2 regions of the Acholeplasma sp. ORD1043 genome follow, and region 2 is predicted to be linked to the other one. Evidence: a T-box and tRNA genes for the amino acid it is inferred to sense, from the RefSeq annotation. Region 2 holds a T-box; the other holds one or more tRNA genes.
The links. A T-box is a leader RNA that pairs with one kind of tRNA and senses whether it is charged. The one in region 2 lies ahead of serS (serine--tRNA ligase), so its partner is inferred to be a tRNA-Ser.

Region 1 (3,437 bases), on a different contig from region 2:
ATTTATTAGACACAATCCCAACAAGGACAAAACTATAGAAAAATATGTGAAAGAATATCGGATATTTAATTGGAAATAATCTCAATGTATCTTTCAAACTTAAAAAGATGATTCACATGAGCAATTTGATCCTCTTTTATTTGGCGTATTATTGAAATTACTTTCCTATATCGTTCATTCGGATTGATCCCTTTTTAATTGCAAGGATGATTTTATATATTCCATATAAAACCAGAAAGGAATTGCTATAACTGCTGTTATTATGCCGGTGACAACATCATATCTTCCTAAAGGCATTAATGAACGAATGATTGCATACCGAGATTGAAAAAACTCTTCTTTATAGAAACCAAAAACAAGCCAATCAAAAATGGCGGTTGCTCTTGAAACAAATGATGCGATGATCAAAGTAAAACATCCATTCACAAATATGAAATTATTATGTTTACTTAAATATAGATTTTTAATATAATCAAGAACACTTTTTGATTTTAACACGATGGTTTTATATCTACCCATAACAATAGCTGCTATGATAATGAAAATCAAATAAATGGCATTCACAGGCAAAATCAAATAACCATATTCTGTTGATGCCAGTGGATTTCCCTCACCAACAAGATGGTAATAATTTTGAATATAGTAAATTGTTAAAATCATATCCAATGCAAATAACAAAATTGCAACACCGATTATCAATAAAGTTTTCTTCAATGTTAATCCTTTCAGATGCTATTATACAAGTATTTTAATGACTTGACTTATAAAGTAGCAGTGACTCTGTTAGTTAATAGTCACTGCTACTTGTTTTCGTTTTATAGTCTACAAGTTATCTTCTAATTACTATAACCAAAATATTACTGACCGATGATTTGATAGTAGTAATCCGAATTCCAGAATTCCCACCAATTTTGAACTGATACCATTTTCTTGTACTTTATGTTCTTTGTAGTTATTGTATCATATTTGTTGATTCATGAGTCTAAATTGTATTGGGGAATAACCACCTAGAGTTAATTTTATTCTATCGTGATTATACCAATAGATATACTCATCAATTGTTCTAATTAAATCAGATAAAGATTTAACCTTTTGTGTTTTTATTGAGCTTTCGTGTTTCTATAAAGTCCAGAAATAGAGCATTATACAATCTATCACAGTTATTCAATTTATTAACTGATGGTCTGTAAAGAAAAAAGGGATTATCTCCCTATTTTCCTATTTTTAAAGTTGATACTATTGTATCAACACTGTTGTGCTAATATGGCGGAACAAGGGGGATTTGAACCCCCGCGCCCTTTTACAGACCTATACGCTTTCCAAGCGTACCTCTTCAGCCACTTGAGTATTGTTCCATCAAAAGAGCTAGTCAGCTAGCTCTTTATAATATTGTTCAATTAATTCACTTACTTCTTTATTTGTTTCTAAAGTTAATGCTTCGCTAACAATACTTTGAAGTTTTTTATTGTCTGCTTTAGAAATTAGATATTTAATCTCTGCAATAGAATTTGCATTCATAGAGAGATCATCAACACCTAAACCAACAAGGAGTAAGGATTGTTTTGGATTGGATGCCATTTCACCACATACTGAGACTTTCTTACCTGCTTTGTGTGCAACATCAACAATATTTTTAATTGTTCTTAAGACAACTGGATGATAAGGTTGATATAAATTTGCTACCTTTTCATTCGTTCTGTCGGTTGCAAATAAATACTGGATCAAATCATTTGTACCAATACTTACAAAGTCTACATACTTAATTAAAGTTTCAATATGAAGTGCAGCTGTAGGCACCTCTATCATGATACCAAATTTTGGTAAATTTACATCCACAAATTCTTCTTTTAATGAAGAAATTGCTGTATCAATAACCTTTTTTGCTTCATCCAATTCTTCTTTTACTGTTACCATAGGTAACATGATAGAAAGATTCTTATATTTATTTGATTTTAAAAGTGCTCTTAATTGCGTTCTAAATAGTGATGGATAAGAAAGACTATAACGAATTGCACGATTACCTAAAAATGGATTTAATTCGCCTCTATTTGATAGATATGGAAGTTCTTTATCGCCACCAATATCTAATGTTCTTGCAACTACTTTTTGATCTTTAAAGTTAGATGCAACTTCTAAATAGAAGTTAGTTAATTCATCCTCAGTCGGGAAATCACTTGATTCCATATACTGATTTTCAGTACGTAGTAAACCAACCCCCATTGCACCTTGTTCCTTGGCATTTTCAATGTCAATTGGTTCTGAAATATTTGCAAGAATACCTATTTCTTTACCATCTTTAGTTTTACCATTTTGATTTTTAAGTTTTAAGTATACTTGTTGTTCTTTAATAATTTGTTTTTGTTTATCTTTAAAAATTTGAACCTCTTCTTCACTTGGATCTAAAATAATAAATCCTTTTTTACCATCAACAATTGCTAATTGATTTTCTGGAAGTTTCGAAACATCAATGCCTGAAATTGCAGGAATACCTAAGTGACGCGCAAGAATTGCTGCGTGACTTGTTTTAGAACCACTTAATGTAACAATCGCTTTAATGTATTTTTTATCCAAAGTAGCAGTTAAACTTGGCATGATTTCATCAGCGACTAAAATTACATCTTTATTAATTAAGTGTTTTGAAGATTTCATACCTGTAAGATGTGCTAAGACTCTTCTCATGATATCTTTTAAATCTGCAACACGTTCTTTAATATACATGTTTTCGCTTGCTTCAAAAAGGTCAATCATTTCAGAAATTGTTTGACGGAATGCATATTCTGCAGAAGTACTATCTTCTTTGATCTTCTTTAAAGTCTCTTCTTTAAGCATTGGATCATCAAGCATCAGACTTTGTGCATTAAAGATACTTGCTTGATCTTTACCAACTGATTTTTCAATATCTTGATAAAGCGAAGTAAGTTCCTTCTTAGCAGTTAATAAAGCAGCTTCTAGTCTTTTAACTTCAATATCATACCCTTTTCCAAGTTTACCAACTTGAATCAATGGTAATTCATTTAAATGATGTATTTGTGCAATTGCAATCCCATTTGATGTTGAAATACCAAAAATTTTGTTTTCCATTATATAACCTCTCTGTTGAATGCTTCAACAATCGCAAAGTCATTATCTTTAACAATTGCTAGTGAAGTTGTGACATAGTTAATAATATTAGAAACTCTTTGAGGCGGTACTGCAATAAATAGTTGAATAGATAATGAATTATAGAATTTCATCATCGCGTCAATTCTTGATTCGTCCATGTTATTAAATGCTTCGTCAAATAACACAATACATCCAGAATCAACTCTTCTATTCTTAGTTAATAATTGTTGGAATGATGCTGCAATAACAATATAGAACGGAACTTGAGTTTCACCACCAGATTTTTCTCTAGATACTTTAGAGAAGTATGATTTATTACCATTTTCTGATGTAAC
Region 2 (3,437 bases):
GTACACCCCTTTAACATAGTTGTGACTTGTTAAAATAATTTTATCACATAATTTGGATTTTAACCTTTAGTTAACAAAAAGAGCCGCCATATTAAGAAAGCTTAATCGGTTGGGCTCTATAAAAAAGAGAGAAAAATGAAGTACTTATAGTATAAACTGAGTTGAACAATTCTTCAACGAGTTAAGTTAACTATGGGAAATGTTGTAGAAACTGTGTGAAAATACGGTTTTTACTTAATAATTGTTTCTCTCATGTAGGGCACTAAAACCTCTGGAATAGTTACAGTACCATCAGCATTTTGATAGTTTTCTAGGATTGCAATAATAGTTCTACCAACAGCTAAACCTGAACCGTTTAATGTATGTAGGTATTCTGTTTTAGCATCTTTATCGCGTTTAAAACGAATATTTGCACGGCGTGCTTGGAAATCACCCGCATTAGAGATTGAGCCAATTTCACGGTACATATTTTGACCTGGTAACCAAACTTCTAAATCATATGTTTTCTTCATCCCAAATCCCATATCGCCTGTTGATAATAAAACAACACGGTATGGTAGATTTAATGCTTGAAGCACAGATTCACTGTCTTTTAACATTTGTTGATGTTCTTCTTCAGATTCTTCAGGACGAGCAAACTTAATTAATTCAACTTTGTTAAATTGGTGTTGACGTAAAATACCTCTTGTATCACGTCCAGCTGATCCAGCTTCTGCTCTAAATGCAGTTGTAAATGATACATATCTAATTGGTAATTGTTCGTTTGGAACAATTTCATCACGGTATAGGTTAATGGTTGGAACTTCAGCTGTTGGATTTAAATACCAATCAGTACCTGCAAGATTAAATGAATCTTCTTTGAATTTAGGGAATTGACCTGTAGCAAACATGCTCTTAGCAGATACGATATATGGTGGAATAATTTCTTTATATCCTTTAGCTACATGCAAGTCAATCATAAATGCGATTAGCGCACGCTCAAGTCTTGCGCCTAACCCCATATCAACAACAAATCTTGGACCCGTAATTTTGGCTGCACGTTCAAAGTCTAGGATGCCTAGTTTTTCACCTAATGCCACATGGTCTTGGATTGGAAAATCAAAGTTGCGGATTGTGCCCCATCTTTTGATTTCAACATTAGCTTCTTCATCCTTACCAACTGGAACTTCATCAGCAGGGAGATTTGGAACAATTGATAACATTTCAAATATTTCTTGTTCAATTGCAGCTAAACGTTCTTCTTGATGTGGAATATCAGCTTTGATTGCTTCAACTTCTTTTAAAAGATCGGTAGCGTCTTTACCTTCTCTTTTATATTGGCCAACTAATTTAGAGATTTCATTTCGTTTTGCTTTTTTTGTTTCAACATCGTTAATGATGTTTTTTCTTTCTTCTTGAAGTAATGGGATTTTCTTTAAGAAAGTGTAATCTCCATTTCTACCTTCTAATTTATTTAGCACATAGTCTAAATTTTCTGTTACAAATTTTAAATCTAACATGAGAATGCCTCCTTATATATTTATAAAAAATAAAAGTCCCTAGGAAAAAACTTCCTAAGGACGAATTTGATTTCGCGGTGCCACCTTAATTCTATGATTGCTCATAGCGCTTTTACCATTGATAACGGAATGACCCGGATGGTTTTGCCATCACTCCAGAGTAGATTCATTAACATCTTTGTATTCCTTTACACCAAACCAGGAACTCTCTTTGAACAAATGATGCTAATTACTTAGCTCTTTCAACGTGTTACACATATTATATATTATTTTATTCTGTACGTAAAGCCACAACTGGGTCTTTTCCAGCAGCAATTTTACTTGGGATTAGACCAGCAACGAATGTTAATAAGACTGAGATGATTACTAATGCAATTGCGTGTACATAGAATAGTTCTGCAACATTTTCTGTACCTGTTGCATCAGCTAAGATAATGTTTACAAGTGGAACGATACCATAAGTAATAACAACACCTAAAATACCTGCGATAAATCCAACGATAATTGTTTCTGCGTTGAATACTCTAGAAATGTCTTTCTTTCTTGCACCAATTGAACGTAATACACCAATTTCTTTTGTTCTTTCTAGAACGGATGTATATGTAATAATACCAATCATTACTGATGATACAAATAATGAGATTGCAGAGAACGCAATTAATACTGCAGAAATTGAATCCATAACTGTTTTAATCATTGAAAGTGCGGATGCAATATTATCTGTATGATGAATTTGATCTTCTTCATCTAAACCTTCATTGTAAGTAGATAGAATTTCAACAATTGCTTCTTTTGAATCAAAGTTATTTGGATAAATTAAAATTTGAGTTGGTAAATCGATACCACCTAAAGTGTATAATTGATCTTCTTTAGTATTACCAAATTGGAAAGGCATGTTTCCAATAACATTCAATTCTGATTCTCTTTGTGCAACAACAACATCACTTGTCATATTTAAATCTAGGATAGATTTTGAAACCGCACTTGAATAAAGAATTGCTTCACTAGCAGTAATAAATTCACTATCTGATTTAACAACACCAACAATTTTAACCGTTAAAATAAATTCTGAATTGCTTTGATAAGTTGCTAATAATTCACTTGATGATTTTAATTTAAATGTATTATCTTCGTATTTATAATATGCATTATTTGTAAATATTTTGAATTCTTTACCAATGATTTCCTCAAACGGAACAACAACATCTTCACCTGTTTCAAAGCCTAAGAATTCTAAGATCTTATTTGGTACACGATGTTGATTATCAACCATTAATATCGCTTCATTAGCCGATTCCCCATAGAATCTCCCATATACTGGAACAAAGAAATTTTCAAGGAATTCGTTAGTATAACCACTTTGAGAAACATAATTTCTACCACCAGTACCAAGACCACTTGTTGGTGCTTTTGGATTATAGTTTAAAGTGTCGCCATTTAAAAAGAAGTATTGACCTGTGAAACCATAATTATATACTACAGTTGCATATTCTTCTAAGTCACTTGACTCTAAGTAGTCAATGTATGTTTGTGTAATATTATTTGTTTCAAAACCACTAGAGGTTTGAGGATCATATCCACCAACACCATTTTCGATTGGATCAATTGGTTTTAATTGATTTTGACTCTCACTTACTAGTGCACTAATATCAATATAGCTTCTACTAATTGTTAATGGTAACCCTGCAAATGTACCGCGTTCCATTTCATTTAAGTAATCAGTAAATCCATATTGAAGTGATAAAACTAAAGCAACTCCAATAATACCGATTGAACCAGCTAGGGCTGTAATCAGTGTTCTAACCTTTTTAGTTAATAAGTTTTTGAAAGATAGACGAAGAGCTGTAAAGAATGACATTGATGTTTTCTTAGTGTCATCTTTTCTTAATTCATCTGCTTTAGGATTATATGGATTAGTATCTGAAACAACTAGACCAT

Region 1: it has a tRNA-Ser gene. The T-box ahead of serS (serine--tRNA ligase) is inferred to sense a tRNA for this amino acid. The anticodon was not compared.

Annotation. Positions count from the first base shown of each region.
Region 1 is NZ_JAQLOJ010000001.1:167,783-171,219, forward strand. Features, by position in the region: gene PG914_RS00790 (hypothetical protein) at 1-79, shown strand, start outside; gene PG914_RS00795 (hypothetical protein) at 175-714, opposite strand; gene PG914_RS00800 (IS3 family transposase) at 961-1,104, opposite strand; tRNA gene PG914_RS00805 (tRNA-Ser) at 1,265-1,355, opposite strand; gene ptsP (phosphoenolpyruvate--protein phosphotransferase) at 1,366-3,081, opposite strand; gene PG914_RS00815 (ATP-binding protein) at 3,081-3,437, opposite strand, start outside.
Region 2 is NZ_JAQLOJ010000010.1:25,955-29,391, reverse strand. Features, by position in the region: gene PG914_RS04675 (response regulator transcription factor) at 1-17, opposite strand, end outside; gene serS (serine--tRNA ligase) at 231-1,499, opposite strand; T-box leader at 1,553-1,754, opposite strand; gene PG914_RS04665 (ABC transporter ATP-binding protein/permease) at 1,771-3,437, opposite strand, start outside.